One region of the Methylibium sp. T29 genome, then DNA from elsewhere that is predicted to be linked to it. Evidence: predicted binding sites of a transcription regulator. Region 1 holds the regulator's gene; each other region holds the start of a gene.
The links. The regulator FNR, encoded in region 1, switches genes on or off when oxygen is low (the NO sensors DNR and NnrR bind a similar motif). The targets are predictions, from matches to a motif close to TTGATNNNNATCAA.
Positions count from the first base shown of each region.

Region 1 (8,223 bases):
CGTGGTGCTGGGCAGCCGGCTCGGTGAGATTGCCCATGCGCGTGGCGTCGCACGTCGCTGTGCCGCCGTCGTGCGCCAGAACCTGGCCTGGGCGGCAGGCTACAACGCGGTCTGCGTGCCGCTGGCCCTGCTGGGCTGGCTGCCGCCGTGGGCTGCTGGGCTGGGCATGGCGCTCAGTTCGCTCGTCGTGGTCGGCAACGCGCTGCGCCTTGCGCGCTGAACACAAAGGGACGGCGGACCGGATGGACAGCCTTTACCTGCTTTTGCCGATTTCGGTGCTGCTTGCGCTGGTCGTGCTCGGTGTCTTCGCCTGGGCGGTGCACCACGGCCAGTTCGACGACCTCGAGCGCGAGGCCACCCGGGTGCTGGAAGAGCCCGGCGCCTGCGGCGCGCCCGCCACGGCGGCCGACCCGAACGCGCACGCATCGACCGAAGCTTGACCGGCGTCAAGCCGCATCAAGGCTCCGGTTCGGACACTCCCTGTCATCGACAGGATGCGAGGAGAGTTCGATGAACGCAATGGCGGCCCAGGGAGCAGCGCCGGTCTACGAGGATCGTGTGGTCACGCAGTTCGCGCTGGCGGCCGTGCTGTGGGGCGTGGTCGGCATGGCGGTGGGCGTGCTGATCGCAGCGCAGCTCACGTGGCCGGAACTCAACTTCGGCATTCCCTGGCTGAGCTACGGGCGGCTGCGGCCGCTGCATACCAACGCCGTGATCTTCGCGTTCGGCGGTTGCGCGCTGATGGCCACCTCCTTTCACGTGGTGCAGCGCACCTGCCAGGTCCGGTTGTTCGCGCCGGCGCTCGCGCACTTCACCTTCTGGGGCTGGCAGGCGGTGATCGTGCTGGCGGCGGTCACGCTGCCGCTGGGCATGACCAGCGGCAAGGAGTACGCGGAACTCGAGTGGCCGATCGACATCCTGATCACGCTGGTGTGGGTGGCCTACGCGGTGGTGTTCTTCGGCACCATCGGCATCCGCAAGGTGCGCCACATCTACGTGGCCAACTGGTTCTTCGGCGCCTTCATCCTGACGGTGGCGCTGCTGCACCTGGTGAACAGCGCGGCGCTGCCGGTGAGTCTGACCAAGAGCTACTCCGCCTACGCCGGCGTGCAGGATGCGATGGTGCAGTGGTGGTACGGCCACAATGCGGTGGGCTTCTTCCTGACGGCCGGCTTCCTCGGGATGATGTACTACTACATCCCCAAGCAGGCCGAGCGCCCGGTGTACAGCTACCGGCTGTCGATCGTGCACTTCTGGGCACTGATCTTCACCTACATGTGGGCAGGCCCCCACCACCTGCACTACACCGCCTTGCCCGACTGGGCGCAGAGCGTGGGCATGGTGTTCTCGCTGGTGCTGCTGGCGCCCAGCTGGGGCGGCATGATCAACGGGATCATGACCCTCAGCGGTGCCTGGCACAAGCTGCGCGACGACCCGATCCTGAAGTTCCTGATCGTCTCGCTGTCGTTCTACGGCATGTCGACCTTCGAGGGGCCGATGATGTCGATCAAGACCGTCAACGCGCTCTCCCACTACACCGATTGGACCGTCGGACACGTGCACAGCGGCGCGCTCGGCTGGGTGGGCTTCATCTCGATGGGCTCGCTGTACTACCTGATCCCGCGCATGTTCGGCCGCAAGGAGATGTACAGCGTGCGGGCGATCGAGCTGCACTTCTGGATCGCGACCATCGGCGTCGTGCTCTACATCGCCGCGATGTGGATCGCCGGCGTGATGCAGGGCCTGATGTGGCGCGCCATCAACCTGACGGCACGCTGGTCTACAGCTTCGTCGAGAGCGTGAAGGCGACCTTTCCGTTCTACGTGGTGCGCCTGCTCGGCGGCCTGCTGTACCTGAGCGGGATGCTGCTGATGGCCTGGAACGTGGTGATGACCGTGAAGGCGGGCCGCCGCGCGCTTGTGCCGGTGCCCACCGCGCTGGCGCGCGCCTGAACCCTGCCGAGGACCCGATGACATGAGCAACGAACACAACGCAGCGCCGGCCCGTGGCCACGAGCGCATCGAGACTACCAACTGGCTGATGATCGTGCTGATCCTGGTGGTGGTGGCTGTCGGCGGCCTGGTCGAGATCGTGCCGCTGTTCTTCCAGCGCAGCACCACCGAGCCGGTGCCCGGCCTCAAGCCCTACACGGCCCTGCAGGTGGCCGGCCGCGACGTCTACGTGCGCGAGGGTTGCTACAACTGCCACTCGCAGATGATCCGGCCGTTCCGCGCCGAGACGCTGCGCTACGGCCACTACTCGGTGGCGGGCGAGTTCGTCTACGACCGGCCGTTCCAGTGGGGCAGCAAGCGCACCGGTCCCGACCTGCACCGGGTTGGCGGGCGCTACAGCGACGAGTGGCATCGCCTGCACCTCGCGAACCCGCGCGACCTGGTGCCCGAGTCCAACATGCCCGCCTATCCCTGGCTCGCCAAGGCGGCGCTCGATCCGGCCGAGATGCCTGGAAAGCTGCGCGCGCTGCGCGCCCTGGGCGCGCCGTACACCGACGCCGAGCTGGCGCAGGCCGGCGAGGACGTCAAGGGCAAGACCGAGCTCGACGCGCTCGTGGCCTATCTCCAGGTGCTCGGCACCGCGGTGAAGTGAGAAGGGGACGCACGAAATGAGCCTGAACGAATTGCGGGCAGCCGTGACGCTGCTGTCCTTCCTGGTCTTCATCGGCATCGTCGCCTGGACCTTGTCGCGTCGGCGCAATGAGAGCTTCGAAGAAGCTGCCCGTCTGCCGTTCGCGGCCGACGAGGCCGCAACCCGGCTGGGGGGCCGTCATGAGTGATTTCGTCGCGGTCGGTTGGCCGCTGTTCATCGCCATCGTCACGATCGCCGGCCTCGCGGCGTGCCTGGTGCTGCTGTTCATCGCCAGCCGCCGTAAGGTGATGGCCGGCGACAACACCACCGGCCATGTCTGGGACGAGGATCTGCGCGAGCTGAACAACCCGCTGCCGCTGTGGTGGATGGGTCTGTTCGTGCTGACGGTGTTGTTCGGTGCGCTCTATCTGGTGCTCTATCCGGGGCTGGGCACCCACCCAGGCCAGCTGCGCTGGACCTCGCAGTCGGAGTACGAATCGGAGATGGCGCGCGGTCGCGCCCAAGTGGAGCCTCTCTACGCGCGCTTCACCACGATGTCGGCCGCCGAACTGGCGCGTGACCCGCAGGCCCATGCGCTGGGCGAGCGGCTGTTCATCAACAACTGCGCGCAGTGCCACGGTTCCGACGCGCGGGGCAGCAAGGGTTTTCCGAACCTGACCGATACCGACTGGCTGCACGGCGGGTCGCCCGAGCAGATTGCGCAATCGATTGCCCAGGGGCGCCAGGGCATGATGCCGCCGATGGCGGCGGCAGTCGGCAGCGCCGACGATGTGCGCAACGTCGCGAACTACGTGCTGAGCCTTTCGGGCAGCCCGCACGACAGCATCGCGGCCCAGATCGGACGCACCAAGTTCACGGCCTGCGCAGCCTGCCACGGCCCGGGCGGCAAGGGCAACCCGGCGCTCGGCGCGCCCAACCTCAGCGATCGGATCTGGCTGCACGGCTGGGGCGAGGAGGCGGTGGTCCGGATGATCAACGAAGGCAAGACCAACGTGATGCCGGCGCACGCCGGGCGGCTGAGCGATGCGCAGATCCAGGTGCTCGCCGCCTACGTCTGGGGGCTCTCGAACGGCGGGGCCACGACAACGGCCGCAGCGAAATGAGTCACCGCCGCCGCCCTGGCGCGAGTTGTCGATGAGTCGACCGGCGTCACGCGTGATCCCGATCGCGCCGGTGTCCGACGACACCGGCGAGATGGTCTCGCTGTATGCGAAGCAGGCGACCATCCACGCGCGTTCGGTGCATGGCTGGTTCGCTGCGTGGCGCTGGGCGCTGGTGTGGCTCACGCAGCTGGTGTTCTACGGGCTGCCCTGGCTGCCCTGGAACGGCCGCCCGGCGGTGCTGTTCGACCTGGGCGCACGGCGCTTCTACATCTTCGACCTGGTGCTCTACCCGCAGGACTTCATCTACCTGACGGGCCTGCTCATCCTGTCGGCTTACGGGCTGTTCCTGTTCACCGCGGTGGCAGGCCGCCTGTGGTGCGGCTACGCCTGCCCGCAGACGGTCTACACCGAGATCTTCATGTGGGTCGAGCACCATATCGAAGGCGACCGCCAGGCGCGCCTGAAGCTCGATGCCGCGCCCTGGGGCGCCGCGAAGCTGGCCCGCCGGTCGGCCAAGCACGCGGTGTGGCTGGCGATCGGCCTGTGGACTGGCTTCACCTTCGTCGGCTACTTCACGCCGATCCGCGAACTGGGCGGCGAGGTGCTCGCGCTGATCGGTCTGGCCGGCCCGGGGTCGGCCGGGCCCGGCCCCTGGGAAGCGTTCTGGGTGCTGTTCTACGGCTTCGCGACCTATGGCAACGCCGGCTTCATGCGCGAGCAGGTGTGCAAGTACATGTGCCCGTACGCGCGCTTCCAGAGCGCGATGTTCGACCACGACACCCTGATCATCAGCTATGACGGCGGGCGCGGAGAGCCGCGCGGCTCGCGCCCGCGCAGCCTGGCGCACGACGCGCTGGCCGCCCAGGGCAAAGGCGACTGCATCGACTGCACGCTGTGCGTGCAGGTCTGCCCGACCGGCATCGACATCCGCGAGGGGCTGCAATACGAGTGCATCGGTTGTGCCGCCTGCATCGACGTGTGCAACGGCGTGATGGACAAGATGGCGTATCCGCGCGGACTGATCCGCTATGCGACGCAGAACGGCCTGGCTGCCGGGCAGAGCAGGCTGGACTGGCGGCGTGTGTTCCGTCCGCGCGTGCTGGTCTACGGCGTGATCCTGCTGCTGATCTCGGTCGGCTTCGTCACCAGTCTCGTGCTGCGCAGCCCGATGCGCGTCGACGTGGTGCGCGACCGCGGTACGTTGGCAAGGCTGGTCGACGAAGGGCGCATCGAGAATGTCTACCGGTTGCAGATCATGAACGCCACCGAGTCGGAGCAGCGCTACCGGGTGGTGGTGAGCGGCATCGCCGGCGCGCAGGCGCAGGTGCGTGACGAGGTGCGGCTGGCCCCGGCCGAGTCGCGCTGGGTGCCTGTCGCGGTGCAAGTGCCGCCGCAGAGCGCCGCGGCCCTGGGCCCCGGCGCCCACCCCCTGCGCTTCGAGATCATCCGCGAGGCCGACGGCATGCAGCCGGCGGCCAGCGTGTCCGAGAAATCCACCTTCGTCGTGCCGCGCTGAACGCGGCCCTCTCCGGAGCAACCCATGACCCCGAACGAGAACGCAACCCGCCCGACGCCCGCGCCTGAGCGGCCGCTGCCCTGGTGGCGCGAGCCCATGCTGTGGCTGGTGCTGGGCGGCCCGCTGGCGGTCGTGGTGGCTGGCATCGTCACTGCCGTGATCGCCGTGCGTGGCAGCGACCCGGTGCTCAGCCGCAGCAGCGAACCGCTGGGCAGCGACACGCCGGCAGTGCAGGCGCGCAATCATGCGGCCACGCCGCGCCCCGAGCGCTGAGCGTGGTGCCGCCCGTCGACCCGGAGCTCGCGACGATGAGACAACGCACGCTGTGGATCGCCTGGCCGTCGTTCCTGATGGCGGGTGTGCTGGAGGTCCTGGTGTTCAGCGCAGCCGACCCGGCGGAACTGAACGGCTGGGTCGGGCGCGCGCTGGAGACGGTGTCGCCGGCTGGCGTCTACACGCTGGCCTTCTTCGCGTTCTGGACCGTGTGCGCGCTGACGTCGATGTTGACGCTGCTACTGGCAACGCCGGAGCCGGCCAATACCGAGCCGCGCCGCTGGCCCTGAGTCGCGCCGGGCGAGGCAGGCGGCGAACCTTCAGCAGGCCGGGCCGTTGACGAGCCGGCGCAGCCCGGATTCGTCGAGCACGCGGATGTCGCGCTGCTTCACCTCGAGCAGACCTTCGTCCTGGAACTTCGAGAAGGTGCGGCTCACGGTCTCCAGCTTGAGACCGAGGTAGCTGCCGATCTCCTCGCGCGTCATGCGCAGCACGAGCGACGAGGCCGAGAAGCCGCGTGCCTGCAGGCGCTGCGTGAGGTTCAGCAGGAAGGCCGCGAGCCGCTCCTCGGCCCGCATGCTGCCGAGCAGCAGCATCACGCCGTGGTCGCGCACGATCTCGCGGCTCATGATCTTGTGGAACTGGTGCTGCAGCGGCGTGGATTCGCGCGACAGCTTCTCGAGCTGCGAGTAGGGGATCTGGCAGACCTGGGAGTCCTCCAGCGCCACCGCGTCGCAGGCATGGCGGTCGGTGCTGATGCCGTCCAGTCCCAGCAGTTCGCCGGCCATCTGGAAGCCGGTCACCTGGTCGCGGCCGTCGTCGGCGGACACGCAGGTCTTGAAGAAGCCGGTGCGCACCGCATAAAGCGACTCGAAGCGATCCCCGGCGTGGAACAGCGTGTCGCCGCGCTTCACGGGGCGGCGGCTGCCGACCAGCTGGTCGAGGTGGTCGAGATCGTCGTCCGACAGCCCCACCGGCAGGCAGAGCTCGCGCAGGTTGCAACTGGAGCATGCGACCTTGAGGGCCTCGATGCGGATCGGTTCACGTTCCATGCGCTTCATTATGATCTTGTGCGCCACCCGCGATGGAGCATGTGAGTCGGCGGCAGTGTCGTGAGGGGCAAGTTGCATGATCGACCTCAAGCTGTGCGTGGATTGTCGGAGGCCGCCGGCGACCGGCCTTGACCCAGATCAAGAGCCCGGTGAGAGGCCCTCGGCACAGTCCGGACATGCCCCCTCCGACCCTGACCGACATGCTGGAACCGGCTGCGCCGAGCGAGGAACTCCTGAGTCGTCTGGACGCCGGTGGGCCGCGCTACACCTCCTACCCGACTGCCGACCGCTTCGTGGAGGCCTTCGGCCCCGCTCAGTACCGGCAGGCCCTGGGCCAGCGCCGCAGCGGCGCCCCGGCGGCCGGCGCGGTGGGCGGCGGCACACCGCTGTCGATCTACGTCCACATCCCATTCTGCGAGTCGGTCTGCTACTACTGCGCCTGCAACAAGGTGATCACCCGGCAGCACCGGCGCGGCACCGAGTACCTGGAGTGGCTGGGCCGCGAGGTGGCATTGCACCAGGACGTGATCGGCAGCCGCCAGCGCGTCAGTCAGCTGCACCTCGGCGGCGGTACGCCGACCTTCCTGGACGATGCGGAGCTGTCGCAGCTGATGGCCCTGCTGCGCGGCGCCTTCGACCTGCAGCCGCAGGCCGAATGCTCGATCGAGGTCGACCCGCGCACCGTCAGTGCCTCGCGGCTTTCGCACCTGAAGGCGCTGGGCTTCAACCGCCTGAGCTTCGGCGTGCAGGACTTCGACCCCGAAGTGCAGCACGCGGTGCACCGCGTGCAGCCGGCCGAGCAGGTGGAGGCGCTGATCGCCAGCGCGCGCGCATTGGGCTTCGATTCGATCAACGTCGACCTGATCCACGGCTTGCCCAAGCAGACCCCGGCCTCGCTGGCCCGGACGGTGGAGCAGGTGGCGCGGTTGCGGCCGGACCGCGTGGCGCTCTACAGCTATGCGCATCTGCCGCAGCGCTTCAAGCCGCAGCGGCGCATCCATGCGGCAGACCTGCCGGGCACCGCCCAGCGCGTGACGATGCTGTCGAACGCGATCGCCGCCTTCCTGGCGCACGGCTACGACTACATCGGCATGGACCACTTCGCCCTGCCGGGTGACGCGCTGGCCGCGGCCAAGCGGCAGGGCCGGCTGCACCGCAATTTCCAGGGCTACAGCACCCAGCCCGACTGCGACCTGATCGGCCTGGGCGTCTCGGCCATCGGCCGCATCGGCGCGACCTACAGCCAGAACGCGAAGACGCTGCCGGAGTACCAGGACGCCCTGCGCTCCGGGGAACTGCCGGTGGTGCGCGGCCTCGTGCTGACGCGGGACGATGTGGTGCGCCGCTCGGTGATCATGGCGCTGATGTGCCAGGGGCGGGTGGTGTTCGAATCCATCGAACTGGCCCACCTGCTCGATTTCCGCCGCTACTTCGAGGCCGAACTGCGCCGGCTGCAGCCACTGGCCGGGCAGGGGCTGATCGAGATCGACGACGACGCGATCCAGCTCACCCCGCTGGCTGGTACTTCGTGCGCGCGGTGGCGATGGTGTTCGATCGTCACCTGCAGGCCGACCGCGATCGCGAACGCTATTCGCGGCTGATCTGACGCAAGGGACAGTCACCGCATGAGCCTCTCGCTGGTGGCGGCCGGGCTGGCGATCGGCATCGCGGGCAG
Region 1 covers NZ_AZND01000134.1:69-8,291, reverse strand. Annotated here, with positions in the region: partial or broken gene x551_RS14700 (heavy metal translocating P-type ATPase) at 1-220, shown strand, start outside; gene ccoS (cbb3-type cytochrome oxidase assembly protein CcoS) at 210-440, shown strand; partial or broken gene ccoN (cytochrome-c oxidase, cbb3-type subunit I) at 520-1,952, shown strand; gene ccoO (cytochrome-c oxidase, cbb3-type subunit II) at 1,975-2,604, shown strand; gene x551_RS14680 (CcoQ/FixQ family Cbb3-type cytochrome c oxidase assembly chaperone) at 2,621-2,791, shown strand; gene ccoP (cytochrome-c oxidase, cbb3-type subunit III) at 2,784-3,707, shown strand; gene ccoG (cytochrome c oxidase accessory protein CcoG) at 3,739-5,223, shown strand; gene x551_RS26165 (hypothetical protein) at 5,248-5,496, shown strand; gene x551_RS14660 (hypothetical protein) at 5,532-5,786, shown strand; gene fnr (fumarate/nitrate reduction transcriptional regulator Fnr) at 5,817-6,557, opposite strand; partial or broken gene hemN (oxygen-independent coproporphyrinogen III oxidase) at 6,725-8,154, shown strand.

Region 2 (6,668 bases), on a different contig from region 1:
ACGCCGCCTCCAGCGCCAGCCGGGCCCAGGGTCGCAGCGCATCGGGTGACTCGGTCGCCTCGTCGGGCGGCGTCCAGTAGCTCATGGTGGCGGTCCGCACCACGCCGGCGCGCGAACTTTCGTAGACGAAGGCCCGCCCGCCGGCGTCTCGCCACTGCGGCAACGTCTGCGCGTCGGTCTTGAGGTAGAGCTGGTCGGCGGCGATCAGACCGATCATCAGCCCGTCGAGGTAGAGGCCGTGGCCACCGAACATGCGCTTCGCATGCGCCGGTCCCACGGATGACAGCAACTCGACGCAGTGCGCAGCAAATTCGTCGCGGGGTGGGGCCATTGCCACAGTGTAGGCAGCGACCTTGGGGCGCAGGCCATCCTGCGGGGCAAAATCCGGGCTGCCTCGATGACACGCCACGCCAGCCCGCCACGGACCCGCCCATGACCCTGCCCTACGACCCGATGAGCCGGCCGGACAAGGCGCAACTGCGTCGCATGCTGCAGGCCGAGCGGCAGAGCCTGACCGATCGCCTGGAGCGTGCCGAACAGCTGCAGGGCGTGCTGCGGGTGTGGCTCACGCAGCGCGAGGACGTGACGGTCGGCGCATACTGGGCCATCAAGGGCGAGTTCGATCCCCTGCCGTCGCTGCACCGCTGGACCGAGGGTGCCGGACACGGTACCGGCGAGGGCCCGCCGCGCCGGATCGGCCTGCCGGTGATGAACCGCCAGACCAAGCAGCTGCGCTTCCACCAGTGGTACCCCGGCTGCCCGATGGAGGAGGATGCCTACGACATCCCCCAAGCCCAAGGGCACCGACCTCGTGATGCCGACGCTGTTGCTGGTGCCCTGCGTCGGCTTCGGCCCGAAGGGCCTGCGGCTCGGCTACGGCGGCGGCTTCTACGACCGCACGCTGGCGGCCCTGGAGCCGCGGCCGTTCACGGTCGGCATCGGCTACCGGCACGGCTACATCGACTGGCTCGAGGGCGAGCCGCACGACATCCCGCTCGACGCCATGCTCACCGAGGACGGCGTCGCCTGGTCGCGCGAAGACTGATCGCGCGCCGCCTCAGAAGCGCCAGCCGAGCCCGACGCCGAACAGCACCGGGTCGACCTTGAAGGTCCCCGCCTTCACCCCCGCAGCCGACACGTCGGTGCGGATCTGCACCTTCTTTACATCCAGGTTCAGCACCAGCCGGTCGCCGAGCGGCACGTCCACGCCGGCACCCACCGACAGGCCCACGCTGTTCTTCTCGATGCTGAACGGCGCCGGCAAGTCGACCGACGAGAAGCGCGTGTAGTTGATGCCCGCGCCGAGGTAGGGCTGGACCGCCGCGCCGGGCAGGAAGTGGTACTGCAGCGACAGCGTCGGCGGCAGGTGCTTGAGGCTGCCGATGCGCGTGCCGGAGGCACTCACGTCCTGCTTCTGCGGATAGGTCAGCACCAGTTCGGCGGCCCAGTTCGGCGTGAAGAAGTAGCTGATGTCGAGTTCGGGGAAGGTCTTGCTGTCGATGGCCAGGCCGACGCCGGTGCTGTCCTTGTTGGCCGGGTCGAGGTGCAGCGCGCGCACGCGCACCAGCCAGTCGCCGCCGGTCGGTGCGGCGGCCGCGGCGCCACCGAGGGCGGCGAGGGCGAGGGCGGCGAGGGTCTTCTTCTTCATGATGAGCTTCACTCCGGAATGCACGGGGAGCTTCCCGCCCGTGCATTGCAGTGCGTGGCGGGACGCCGCGGCTTGCGTTGGCTCAAGCGCGCGGGCGCGCAGCGTTGAAGCCGCTGCGGCTTTCTGAGGCAGATCAACCCGACGCGTCGCGGTGTGCACGCGGCGCTACAGTCGCCGCACCGCCTTCCCAGGAGTCGCGATGGCCCGCTCGACCGCCTACCTGAAGACCTACCGCGTCGGCCGCAAGCTGCGGCTCAAGGACATCGACCCCGGTGCGCGGCCGGCCGCCAGCAGCAGCCGCGAGGCCGACGATGCGCGGCTCGCCGAACTGGCGATCGAGATCGACCGCCTGCAGGACCTGCTCTACGCCAACGGCAGTGCCGGCCGACCGCCCAAGCTGCTGCTGGTGCTGCAGGGCATGGACACCTCGGGCAAGGACGGCACCGCGCGCTCGGTGTTCCGCCAGTGCAGCCCGCTCGGCGTGCGCGTGGCGGCCTTCAAGGCGCCCACCGAGGTGGAGCGCGCGCACGACTTCCTGTGGCGCGTGCATGCGGTGGTGCCGCGCGCCGGCGAGGTGGTGGTGTTCAACCGCAGCCATTACGAAGACGTGCTGGTGCCCTTCGTCGAAGGCTGGATCGACGCCGCCGAGCGCCAACGCCGGCTGGCCCACATCAACGCCTTCGAGCGCCTGCTGCACGACAGCGGCACGACCCTCGTCAAGTGCTTCCTGCACATCTCGAAGGACGAGCAGCGCGAACGGCTGCAGGCGCGTCTGGACGACCCCGCCAAGCGCTGGAAATTCCAGGTCGGCGACCTCGAGACGCGCTCGAAGTGGAGGGCCTACCTGGCCGCCTACGAAACCGCGCTGGCGGCCACCTCGACCGCCTGCGCGCCCTGGCACGTGGTGCCGGCCGACAGCAAGAGCAACCGCAACCTGATGATCGCGACGCTGGTCGCGCAGGCGCTGGCGGGCATGAAGCTCAAGCCGCCGAAGCCCGACTTCGACCCGGCGGCAGTGCGCGTGGTCTGAGCGCGCCGCGCGCGTTTCAGCCGCGCGCCGACGCGAGCCGGCGGCAGACCTCCAGCGTCAGCGCCGACTGGTTGAGCGTGTAGAAGTGGATGGCCGGGGCACCGCCGGCGATCAGCCGCTCGCACAGCCGCGACACCACCTCGATGCCGAAGGCGCGGATCGACGCGGCGTCGTCCATGTAGCCCTCCATCTTCAGGGCCACCCAGCGCGGGATCTCGATGCCGTCGCGCATCGCGAACTGCGCGATGCGCGCGTAGTTGTGGAACGGCATGATGCCCGGCACGATCGGCGCGTCGACACCCAGCGCGCGCACCTCGTCGAGGAAATGGAAGTAGGCGTCGGGGTTGTAGAAGAACTGCGTGATCGCCGCGTCGGCGCCGGCCTTCATCTTGTTGGCGAAGTGCTGCAGGTCGCGCCGCGCGTAGCGCTGCTGCGGGTGGTACTCGGGGTAGGCGGCCACCTCGATGCGCAGGTCGGTGCCCTGGGTCTCGCGCACGAAGGCGATCAGCTCGTTCGCGTAGCGGAACTCGCCGGCCGTCGCGGTGCCGCTCGGCAGGTCGCCGCGCAGCGCGACCAGGCGCCGGATGTTCTGCGCGCGGTAGGAGGCCAGGATCTCGGCGATGCCGGCGCGCGTCGAGCCGACGCACGACAGGTGCGGCGCCGCCTCGAAACCCAGTGCGGCGATGTCGCGCACCGTCGACAGCGTGCGGTCCCGCGTCGAGCCGCCGGCACCGTAGGTCACGCTGAAGAACTCGGGGGCCGCGCTGCCCAGCTCGCGCACCACGGTCTTCAGCTTCTCGCTGCCGGCCTCGGTGTTGGGCGGGAAGAACTCGAAGCTCACCGGCACCGGCAGCTTCAGGGAAGGTGTGTCGCTCATGTGTCTGACTCCAGCCGCCGGCCCGCAGGCACGGCACAGATGAAAAATTCGCGGTTCCCGTCGCCGCCGGCGACCACGCTGTCCAGCCACGCCGTCACGTCCAGGCCCAGTTCGCCGCAGGTGGCCCGCAGCTTGCGCTGCACCTCGCGTAGGAGGCGGCGCTCTTCACCAGGCCGCCCTTGCCGATGTCCTTGGGCTGCAGCTCGAACTGCGGCTTGACCAGCGCGAGCAGGTGGCCGTCGGCCGCGAGCAGCGGCACCAGTGCCGGCAGCACGGTGGTCAGCGGGATGAAGCTCAGGTCGGCGACGACCAGGCCGAAGCCGCCGGCCGGCATGGCCGTGCCCAGCGCCTCGCGCGTCAGGCCGCGGGCGTTGATGCCTTCGAGGACGGTGACCTGCGCATGCCCGCGCAGCGAGGGATGCAGCTGGCCGCGACCGACATCGACGCCCACCACGTGCGCCGCGCCGTGCGCCAGCAGCACCTCGGTGAAGCCGCCGGTGCTCTGGCCGACGTCGAGCGCGGTCACGCCGGTCACCGCCAGGCCGCACTGCGCCAGCGCGCCGTCGAGCTTGAGCCCGGCGCGCGACACCCAGCGCAGTTCGGCGTCGTCGGTGATGCGCAGCTCGGTGGCCTCCGGCAGGTCCTCGCCGGATTTGCGCAGCCGCACCCAGTCGACCGCCGCGCGCCGCTCGACCGCGCCACGGTCGATCAACCGCTGCGCCGCCGAACGCGTCGGCGCAAGCCCACGCTGGACAATCAACTGATCAACTCTTGGCATGAGATAGAACCGAGTGGACGCCGCGGGTCCGGCTCCGCCGGCCCGCCAGCGTCGCCCCTTTCGAGGGGGAGCGGCGCAGCCGCAACGGGGGTGGGTGTCAATACCGATAGGTGTCGGCCTTGTACGGACCGGACTTGCTGACACCGATGTACGCAGCCTGCTCGTCAGTCAGCTCGGTCAGCATCGCGCCGACCTTCTTCAGGTGCAGGCGCGCCACCTTCTCGTCCAGGTGCTTGGGCAGCACGTAGACCTTGCCGGCCTGGTAGTCGGCGCTCTTCGTGAAGAGCTCGATCTGCGCGATGGTCTGGTTGGCGAACGACGAGCTCATCACGAAGCTCGGGTGTCCGGTGGCGCAGCCCAGGTTCACGAGGCGGCCCTTGGCCAGCAGCGTGATCTTCTTGCCGTCCGGGAAGACGACGTGGTCGACCTGCGGCTTGATCTCGTCCCACTTCAGCTTCTCGAGCGAGGCGACGTCGATCTCGTTATCGAAGTGGCCGATGTTGCAGACGATGGCCTCGTCCTTCATCGCCGCCATGTGCTCGTAGCGGATCACGTTCTTGTTGCCGGTGGCGCTGACGAAGATGTCGGCCTTGTCGGCGGCGTACTCCATCGTCACGACCTTGTAGCCTTCCATCGCGGCCTGCAGTGCGTTGATCGGGTCGATCTCGGTCACCCACACCTGGGCGCTCAGCGCGCGCAGCGCCTGCGCCGAGCCCTTGCCCACGTCGCCGTAGCCGGCCACGCAGGCGACCTTGCCGGCGATCATCACGTCGGTCGCGCGCTTGATGCTGTCGACCAGCGACTCGCGGCAGCCGTACAGGTTGTCGAACTTGCTCTTGGTCACCGAGTCGTTGACGTTGATTGCGCGGAACAGCAGCGTGCCCTTCGCGCTCATCTCGTTCAGGCGGTGCACGCCGGTGGTGGTTTCCTCGGTCACGCCGATGATCTGGGCGCTCTTGCGCGTGTACCAGGTCGGGTCCTGCGCCAGCTTGGCCTTGATCGCGGCGAACAGGCAGGTCTCCTCTTCGCTGGTGGGCTTGGAAATCACCGACGGGTCCTTCTCGGCCTTCTGGCCCAGGTGCATCAGCAGCGTCGCGTCGCCGCCGTCGTCGAGGATCATGTTTGGGCCTTCGCCGTCCGTTCCCTTGGCGCCGAAGTCGAAGATGCGGTGGGTGTAGTCCCAGTAGTCCGTGAGCGTCTCGCCCTTGTAGGCGAACACCGGCGTGCCGGCCGCCACCAGCGCGGCGGCGGCGTGGTCCTGCGTGGAGAAGATGTTGCACGAGGCCCAGCGCACCTGCGCGCCCAGCGCCTGCAGCGTTTCCACCAGCACCGCGGTCTGGATCGTCATGTGCAACGAGCCGGTGATGCGCGCACCCTTCAGAGGCTGGCTTGCGGCGAATTCCTGGCGGATCGCCATCAGGCCGGGCATCTCGGTCTCGGCGATCTTGATTTCCTTGCGACCCCAGTCGGCGAGCGACAGGTCGGCAACGTGGTGATCGTGGGTGGGGGTGGGCTTGAGGACGGCGCTCATGGACGGGTCTCCGTGATTCAGGAAACCGCAGGACGCCGCAGGAGAGGGTGTGCTCACCGGCGGCGGGGGCCTGCGGGTGAGCGCCGTTGCATCGGGGGATGACTTTCGAGCCTGGCTCCCGGGCGGGAGTTGCAACGCTCCTCGAAAGTGGGCGGATTCTAGCCGGTCTGCCCGCCATCCCCGGTTCGCGGCAGGGTCTCGGGCCGGCCGCCGTGCTCAGGTGCCCGGCATCGCCCGGTAGCCCGGCAGGGCGCGGACGCGCTCGATCCAGCGCGCGATGTGCCGGTACGGCGCGAGGTCGATCCCGCCCTCCGGCGCCAGCGCGACGTACGGGTACATCGCGCAGTCGGCGATGGTCGGTCGGCCGATCGCCAGCCAGGCGTGGTCGGCCAGGTGGGCATCGAGCAGCGGCAGGATGCGGGCCGCCCGGGCCAGCGTGTCGGCCTTGTCGAGCGTGTAGCCGAAGCGGTCGACCAGCCGCGCCGACGCGGGGCCGTTCTGGATCTCGTTGGCCGCGGTCGACAGCCACTGCACGATCTCGGCCTGCAGCGGCGCCTCGGCCGGCCACCAGGCGGCGCCGCCGTAGCTGCCCGCCAGGTGCACCAGGATCGCCTGCGAGTCGCGCAGCACCCGCTCGCCATCGACCAGAATCGGCAGCTCGCCCCAGGGGTTGAGGTCGGTCAGCGGCGGCCGCTTGTGCGCGCCGCCGAGGAAGTCGACCGGCACGATCTCCAGGTCGATGCCCGCCAGCGCCGCGAACAGCCGCACCTTGTAGCAGTTGCCGGACAGTTCCAGGTCGTAGAG
Region 2 covers NZ_AZND01000170.1:31-6,698, forward strand. Annotated here, with positions in the region: partial or broken gene x551_RS16165 (TfoX/Sxy family protein) at 1-331, opposite strand, end outside; partial or broken gene x551_RS16170 (5-formyltetrahydrofolate cyclo-ligase) at 433-1,045, shown strand; gene x551_RS16175 (OmpW family outer membrane protein) at 1,058-1,648, opposite strand; gene x551_RS16180 (polyphosphate kinase 2 family protein) at 1,848-2,678, shown strand; gene metF (methylenetetrahydrofolate reductase [NAD(P)H]) at 2,695-3,555, opposite strand; partial or broken gene x551_RS16190 (TlyA family RNA methyltransferase) at 3,552-4,333, opposite strand; gene ahcY (adenosylhomocysteinase) at 4,431-5,864, opposite strand; S-adenosyl-L-homocysteine riboswitch at 5,936-6,013, opposite strand; gene x551_RS16200 (glutathione S-transferase) at 6,081-6,668, opposite strand, start outside.
Region 2: a site for FNR is predicted at 1,772-1,785, ahead of x551_RS16175 (OmpW family outer membrane protein). Genes of this name have one in related genera too.

Region 3 (7,825 bases), on a different contig from region 1:
CGAACATGTTGGCCGAGACGATCAGGATCGGCAGCGTGTAGCCGGCGTCGCGCACCAGCCGCGCGGTCTGCCAGCCGTCGAGGTAGTCCATCGTGATGTCGAGCAGGATTGCGTCGGGCACCGCCTCGCGCAGGCTGTCGAGGCACTCGCTGCCGCTGGCCGCCTCGCGCAGCACGAAGCCCAGCGGCGCCAGCATGCCGGCCAGCATCTGGCGCTGCACCGGCTGGTCGTCCACCACCAGCAGCGTGCGCCTCGGACCCACGTAGCCGCCCACCTGGCGCGGCGCTTCGGCCTGCGGGCCGGGGTCGCTCACCTCGCGGAGGTAGAGCCGCACGCTGAAGGTGCTGCCGCGCCCGGGTGCGCTGACGAGTCCGAGCTCGCCGCCCATCAGCGAGGTGAGCAGCGCCGTGATGGTGAGGCCCAGGCCGGTGCCGGGCTCGCCACGCCGGCGCCCCGCCGCGCCGCGCTCGAAGGGCATGAAGATGCGCTGCTGGTCCTGCGGCGCGATGCCGATGCCGGTGTCCACCACGTCGAAGCGCACCACCTCGCGCCGGCAGTCGACGTGCAGCGTCACCGTGCCCTCGTCGGTGAAGCGCACCGCGTTGCTCAGCAGGTTGATCAGGATCTGCCGCAGCCGCTTGGCGTCGGCGTGCACCCACGCGGGCATGCGGCCGCTGTGCGTGTAGACGAAGGCCAGGCGCTTGGCCTGCGCCTGCGGCTGCACCATGCGCACCAGCTCGTCCAGGAAGGCCGGCAGCGGCAGCGCCGCCGGCTCCAGCCGCAACCGGCCAGCCTCGATGCGGGCCAGGTCGAGCAGGCCGTCGATCAGCCCCATCAGGTGCGCGCACCGTGCCGCCGCGCGAGCACGGCGGCAACTGCGACATCAAGGACCTGTCACGCGGCTCCAAGATCTACTTCCCGGTGTACGTGGACGGCGCCGGCCTCAGCGTGGGCGACCTGCACTTCAGCCAGGGCGACGGCGAGATCACCTTCTGCGGCGCGATCGAGATGGCCGGCTGGGTGCACATGAAGGTGAGCCTGATCAAGGGCGGCATGGCCAAGTACGGCATCAAGAACCCGATCTTCAAGCCCAGCCCGATCACGCCGCACTACAACGACTACATCATCTTCGAGGGCATCTCCGTCGACGAGCACGGCCAGCAGCACTACCTCGACGTCCACGTGGCCTACCGCCAGGCTTGCCTGAACGCCATCGAGTACCTGAAGAAGTTCGGCTACTCCGGCGCGCAGGCGCACTCCATCCTCGGCACGGCGCCGGTGCAGGGGCACATCAGCGGCGTGGTCGACATCCCGAACGCCTGCGCGACGCTGTGGCTGCCGACGCAGATCTTCGACTTCGACATCAACCCCAGCGCCGCCGGGCCGGTGAAGTACCTCGACGGCTCGATCGACATGCCGCTGTCGCCCGACCTCTGAGTCCCCCGAGGCCGCCGCCATGCCCACCTACGACTACGCCTGCCCCGCGTGCGGCGGCTTCGACGCCTTCCGCACGCTGTCCGCCCGCAACGAGCCGGCCACCTGCCCCGACTGCCAGCGCGAGTCGCCGCGCGTCTTCGTCAGCGCGCCACGGCTGGCGCTGATGGCCGGCAGCACCCGCAGCGCGATCGAGGTCAACGAGCGCGCGCGACATGAGCCGAAGAGCTCGCGCGACTACCAGCGCCTGCGGCACCCGTCGGGCTGCGGCTGCTGCTCCTCCGGCGCGTCCACGCGGCGCGGCGCCACGGTGACCGCGGCCAACGGCGCCAAGGCCTTCCCGAGCAAGCGGCCGTGGATGATCAGCCACTGACGGACACACCCTGCGACAGGCAGCGCGACCGGTTCGCGCAGAATCGCGACTGGCCGGCGCCCCGCGGGACGCCGGCGCACCGTCCGCGAGGAGCGAGCCAATGCGCAAGACCCCCGTCATCGCCGTTGCCCTGATCGCCTGCGCGGCCGCCGTGACCGCAGAGGAACCATCCAAGGTGAAACAGGCCGCGAGCGCGACCGGCGAAGCCGTGTCGAACGCCGCGGTCAAGACCGGCGAAGCCATCGAGCGTGGCGCGAAGAAGACCGGCGCCGCGATCGAGCGCGGCGCGCACAAGGCCGGCGAAGCCATCGAGACCGGCGCCGAGGCCACCGGCCGCGCGGTCCGCAAGGGCGTGCGCAAGACCGGCGAGGTGATCGAGAGCGGCGGGCAGAAGCTCAAGTCGGTCGGCGGCTCGGGCGCGTCCTCGTCCTCGCCGTCCGACTGAGCGTCGCGACGGCTCAGCTGCAGGGCCGCGTCGCCGCGGACGCAGCCGACCGACGCCCGCCCAGCGTCAGCCAGGTCAGCAGCAGCGCGCACAGCGCCGCGGCCGCCATGCCGGCCACCATCGGCCGCGCGCTGCCGTCGGCGAAGCCGCTCATCAGCGCGATCACCACGGCACCGAGCACCAGCTGCAGCGTGCCCATCAGCGCCGACGCGGCACCGGCGATCTCGCCGTGGTCGTCGAGCGCCATCACCGAGGTGGTGGGCACCACCAAGCCGAGGAAGCCGTAGCCGACGAGCATGACGACGATCATCACGTCGAGCCGGTCGATGCCGGCCAGGTTGAACGCCAGCAGCGCACCCAGCGACAGCGCGAAGCCCAGCACCGCCACCCGCACGATGCTCGCGAGGCCGAAGCGTGCCGTCAGCCGGCCGGCGAACTGCGACACGCCGATGAACGAGGCCGCGTTCACGCTGAACGCCAGGCTGTACTCGCGCGGCGTCAGCCCGTAGTGGCCGATGAAGACGAACGACGAGTTGGCCAGGAAGATGAAGAAGCTGGCCATGCCGAAGGCCCCGATCGCGGTGAGCCCCAGGAAATGCCGGTCGCGCAGCAGCAGCGCGAAGGCGCGCAGCGTGCTCGCCACATCGCTCTGTGTGCGCTGCGAGGCAGGCCGCGTCTCCTCCAGCGTCAGCGCCACCAGCAGCAGGCCCACCACGCCGATGCCGGTGACGGCCCAGAAGATCGCGCGCCAGCCGGCGGCGTCGATCACGAAGCTGCCGATCAGTGGCGCGAGGATGGGCGACACGCTGAACACCAGCAGCAGCAGCGACATCAGCCGCGTGGCCTCCACGCCGGTGTGCAGGTCGCGCACGATGGCGCGCGGCACCACGATCGGCGCGCCGCCGCCCAGGCCCTGCAGGAAACGGAAGGCGATCAGCCAACCGATGTCGGGCGCGAGCGCGCAGCCCACGCTGCCGACGATGAACAGCCCGATGCCGACGTACAGCGGCGGCTTGCGGCCGAACATGTCGGAGGCCGGGCCGTAGACCAGCTGGCTGATCGCGAACGACACGAAGAATGCCATCAGGCTCATCTGCACCGCGTGCACGTCGGCCTGCAGCGCGCTGCCGATAGCCGGCAGCGCGGGCAGGTACATGTCGATCGCGAACGGACCGATCGAGGACAGCAGGCCCAGCACCAGGGCCCTGCGCAGGAAAGTCGAATTCATCGGGGAAGGAAGAGGGGACGCGGCAGCCGCCAGCGCCGAAGCCGCCGATCATCCCGAATCGCGTGCGCGGCGTGCGCGCACGGGCAACGAGCGCACACGTCCGGCGCGCCCGCTTGACCGCCGTCAAGGACAGCCCCCGCCCGCGGCCCTAGCCTTCGGCGTTCCGATCCGCCTGCGTTCGCGCCACCCGCCTCCGATGCCTGCTGCCTGTCCCGACCTCGCGCCCCCGTCCGCCGCCCCGAGCGCCATCCCCCACCGCAAGCTGATCCGCGCCTGGCTGGCGCCGCTGGCCTCGCGCAGCACGGCCTACGCGCTCGCGCTGACGCTCGTCGACCTGCTGCTGCTGGGCGCCGCACTGACCGCCACCGTGGCGTTCGAGACGCTGCCGATGAAGCTGCTGGCCGGCATGGCGGCCGGCTTCGTGATCGGCCGCCTGTTCATCCTCGGCCACGACGCCTGCCACCAGAGCCTCACGCCGCACCGTCGGCTGAACCGCTGGCTCGGCCGCCTGGTGTTCCTGCCCTCGCTCACGCCCTACAGCCTGTGGGAGGTGGGGCACAACGTGGTGCACCACGGCTACACCAACCTGAAGGGCTTCGACTTCGTCTGGGAGCCGCGCACGCTCGAGGCCTACCGCGCGCTGCCGCGCTGGCGGCGCAGGCTCGAGCGCGTGTACCGCAGCGGCTGGGCACCCTGGCTCTACTACCTGGTGGAGATCTGGTGGAACCGGCTGCTGTTCCCGAACCGGCGCACCATGCCGACGCGGCGCGCGGCATTCTTCTGGGACGGCGTGCTGGTGGTCGCGGGCGCGGCGGCATGGATCGCCGGCCTGGTGGCGGCCGCGGCGGCCACCGGCCAGTCGGCCACGTTGCTGGTGCTGACGGGCTTCGTGCTGCCCTTCGTGTTCTGGAACGGCATGATCGGCTTCGTGGTCTACGTGCACCACACGCACACCGGCGTGGCGTGGTACGAGGACAAGCGGCGCTGGGCGGACGCCCAGCCCTTCGTGTCCACCACGGTGCACCTGACCTTCCGCTCCTTCATGGGCAGCGCGCTGCACCACATCATGGAGCACACCGCGCACCACGTGGACATGAGCGTGCCGCTGTACCGGCTGAAGCGGGCACAGAAGCTGTTGGAGGAGCGACTCGCGGGGCACATCGTCGTGCAGCCGTTCTCGTGGCGCTGGTACGCCGACACCGCGCGGCGCTGCAAGCTCTACGACTTCGAGGCGGGTTGCTGGACCGACTTTTCGGGTCGCCGGACCAGCACGCCGTTGGCTGCGGGGTGAAGCGTTTGCGTTGCGCGTCGTCGATGTGTGGGGTGGCAGAGGCCATCGAGTGGCCGACACAAATGTGAGCTGCGACGGCGAACACCCATGACGGTGGTGGATCAGGCCGGTGGGGCGCTCTGCGAAGCGAAGTAGAGGAGGAGCCGCCCGGCCTGCAGGGGCGGGCGGCGGGGGACATGAGCGCACCAGAGCGCCCCGCCGGCCTGATCTCGCGCCAGACGCGCACCCATCTCGTCTGTTCGAACGCAACCGCCTATCAAACCGGAAACTGCGTCGTCGACAGCACCTGCTTGAGCACCATGAACGAGCGGATCTGCCGCACGCCCGGCAGGTGCAGCAGCTGCTCGGCATGCAGGCGATTGAAGCTGTCGTTGTCGCGCGTGCGCACCAGCATGAAGTAGTCGAACTCGCCGGTCACCACGTGGCACTCCATGCAGCCCGACACCCGGGCGGCGGCCTTCTCGAAGTCGGCGAAGGAATCGGGTGTGGAGCGGTCCAGCACCACGCCGATCATCACCAGCATGCCGGCATCCAGCGCGGCCGGGTTCAGCAGCGCGACGATGCCCTTGATCAGCCCCGCCTGCTTGAGCCGCTCGACGCGGCGCAGGCAGGCCGGCGCGCTGAGGTTCACCTTCGCGGCCAGCGCCACGTTCGACACCGAAGCGTCGCGCTGCAGCGCGCGCAGGATGGCCTTGTCGGTGCGGTCCAGGCTCGCCGGGGGCGGTGGTGTCGTCGCACGAGAGGGCGCGACACGTTGACGAACTTTTGTTGCGCACATTTTTTATTTCGAGCAATTCAAAGCTTAATTCAGGCCGGTCGGCCTTTCTATGCTGCGCAATAACGGACTTCTTTGCAACCCTGGTTTCAGGCAATTTTCCTAAGATGACGACCATCGTCTTCGCCCTCGCAGGAACCCCGCCATGAACCTCCAGCGCTTCCCTCGCCATCCGCTCACCTTCGGGCCCACGCCCATCCAGCCGCTCAAGCGCCTGAGTGCGCACCTCGGCGGCCAGGTCGAGCTCTACGCCAAGCGCGAGGACTGCAACAGCGGCCTCGCCTTCGGCGGCAACAAGACCCGCAAGCTCGAGTACCTGATCCCCGAGGCGCTGGCGCAGGGCTGCGACACGCTGGTGTCGATCGGCGGCATCCAGTCCAACCAGACGCGCCAGGTCGCCGCGGTGGCGGCCCACCTCGGCATGAAGTGCGTGCTGGTGCAGGAGAACTGGGTCAACTACGCCGACGCGGTGTACGACCGCGTCGGCAACATCGAGATGTCACGCATCCTCGGCGCCGACGTGCGGCTCGACGCCGCTGGCTTCGACATCGGCATCCGCCCGAGCTGGGAGCAGGCGATGGCCGACGTGCGGGCCGCTGGCGGCAAGCCCTTCCCCATTCCCGCCGGCTGCTCCGAGCACCGGCTCGGCGGCCTGGGCTTCGTCGGCTTCGCCGAGGAGGTGCGGGCGCAGGAGGCCGAGCTCGGCTTCAAGTTCGACTACATCGTGGTCTGCTCGGTGACCGGCAGCACGCAGGCCGGCATGGTGGTGGGCTTCGCGGCCGACGGCCGGGCCGAGCGCGTGATCGGCATCGACGCCTCGGCCAAGCCCGAGCAGACCCACGCGCAGATCCTGCGCATCGCGCAGAACACGGCCGAGCTGGTGGGCCTGGGCCGCGAGATCACCGCGCAGGACGTGGTGCTCGACACCCGCTACGGCGGCCCCGAGTACGGCCTGCCGAGCGAGGGCACGCTCGACGCCATCCGCCTGTGCGCACGCCAGGAAGGCATGCTCACCGACCGGTGTACGAGGGCAAGTCGATGCAGGGCATGATCGACAAGGTGAGGCGCGGCGAGTTCCCCGCCGGCTCCAGGGTGCTGTACGCCCACCTCGGCGGCGTGCCGGCGCTCAACGCCTACAGCTTTCTGTTCCGCAACGGCTGAGGCGGCGCCGCGGCTAGCGCGGCAGCTGCGGCGGCGGCAACAGGCGGTCGAGCTTGTCGTCCACCTCGCCTACGTAGGCCGACAGCGTGCGGGTGGACTCGGCGAGCTGCTCCTGCAGCTGGCGCTCCAGCTGTTCGATGCGCGCACCCAGCTCGCGCGTGGTGGCGGCGCCCTGCGCCTCCATCCGGCGCAGCTCGCCGTCGAGGAAGGCGCGCAGCTCGGTGAAGCGCGAGGCCTCGGCGGTGTCGGCCAGCTCGCGGTGCGACTTGAGTTCCTTCGCGGTGCGGCGGGCTTCCATGATCACGCCGGCCTGCTGGAACACGATGTAGACCAGGAACAGCGCCACCAGCACGCCGCTGGCCGCCAGCAGGATCAGGCCGAGCGGCGCGTTCACCTCGGCGAAGCCCAGGGTCAGCGCGGTCGGCGCCGTGATCGCGGGCCAGTTGAGCAGGGCGAACAGCCCCAGCGCGGCCACGGCCGCGGCAATCGCCAGTGCGCGAAGGTTCATCGATGCGGCTCCTCGGTGCATGTCGGGGGGCCGACCATACACCGAGGCCGCCCCGGCGCGGCTCAGGCCTCGACGATCACCTGGAAGCCGCCGAAGATCATGCGCTGGGCGTCGAAGGGGCATTGGTCCATGCCATCCTTCAAGCGCGGATCGGCCATGGACTTCTCCATGCCGCTGTCGCGCGTCTGGCGGTCGGGCCAGGTGATCCACGAGAACACCACGGTCTCGTCGTCCTTGCGCTTCACCGCCATCGGAAACGACGTGAGCTTGCCTTCCGGCACGTCGTCGCCCCAGCACTCCACCACGCTCAGCGCGCCGTGGTCCTTGAACACCTCCGAAGCCTTCCGGGCGATCTGGGTGTAGGCCTCGCGCTGGGCGGTGGGCACGGCCAACACGAATCCATCGACATAGTTCATCGCGCTTCTCCTGCTCGAGTGGGTGATAGGGGCACGACGATCGAGCGCCCCCGGAATCGACAGCGTGCGACGGACGCTTGCATCCGATGGCGAAGCGCCGGTCCGAGGCTTCAGCCTACGCCGGCCGCAATGCCCGACCCGTCGGGTGCGACATGCGCCTACGATCGGCCGCGGCAATACACAGGAACACAGGA
Region 3 covers NZ_AZND01000141.1:845-8,669, forward strand. Annotated here, with positions in the region: partial or broken gene x551_RS14990 (ATP-binding protein) at 1-841, opposite strand, end outside; partial or broken gene x551_RS14995 (acetamidase/formamidase family protein) at 811-1,437, shown strand; gene x551_RS15000 (zinc ribbon domain-containing protein) at 1,457-1,807, shown strand; gene x551_RS15005 (hypothetical protein) at 1,908-2,252, shown strand; gene x551_RS15010 (multidrug effflux MFS transporter) at 2,266-3,480, opposite strand; gene x551_RS15015 (fatty acid desaturase) at 3,677-4,771, shown strand; gene x551_RS15020 (Lrp/AsnC family transcriptional regulator) at 5,028-5,549, opposite strand; partial or broken gene x551_RS15025 (1-aminocyclopropane-1-carboxylate deaminase) at 5,692-6,707, shown strand; gene x551_RS15030 (LapA family protein) at 6,721-7,215, opposite strand; gene x551_RS15035 (DUF1428 domain-containing protein) at 7,278-7,631, opposite strand.
Region 3: a site for FNR is predicted at 3,594-3,607, ahead of x551_RS15015 (fatty acid desaturase). Genes of this name have one in related genera too.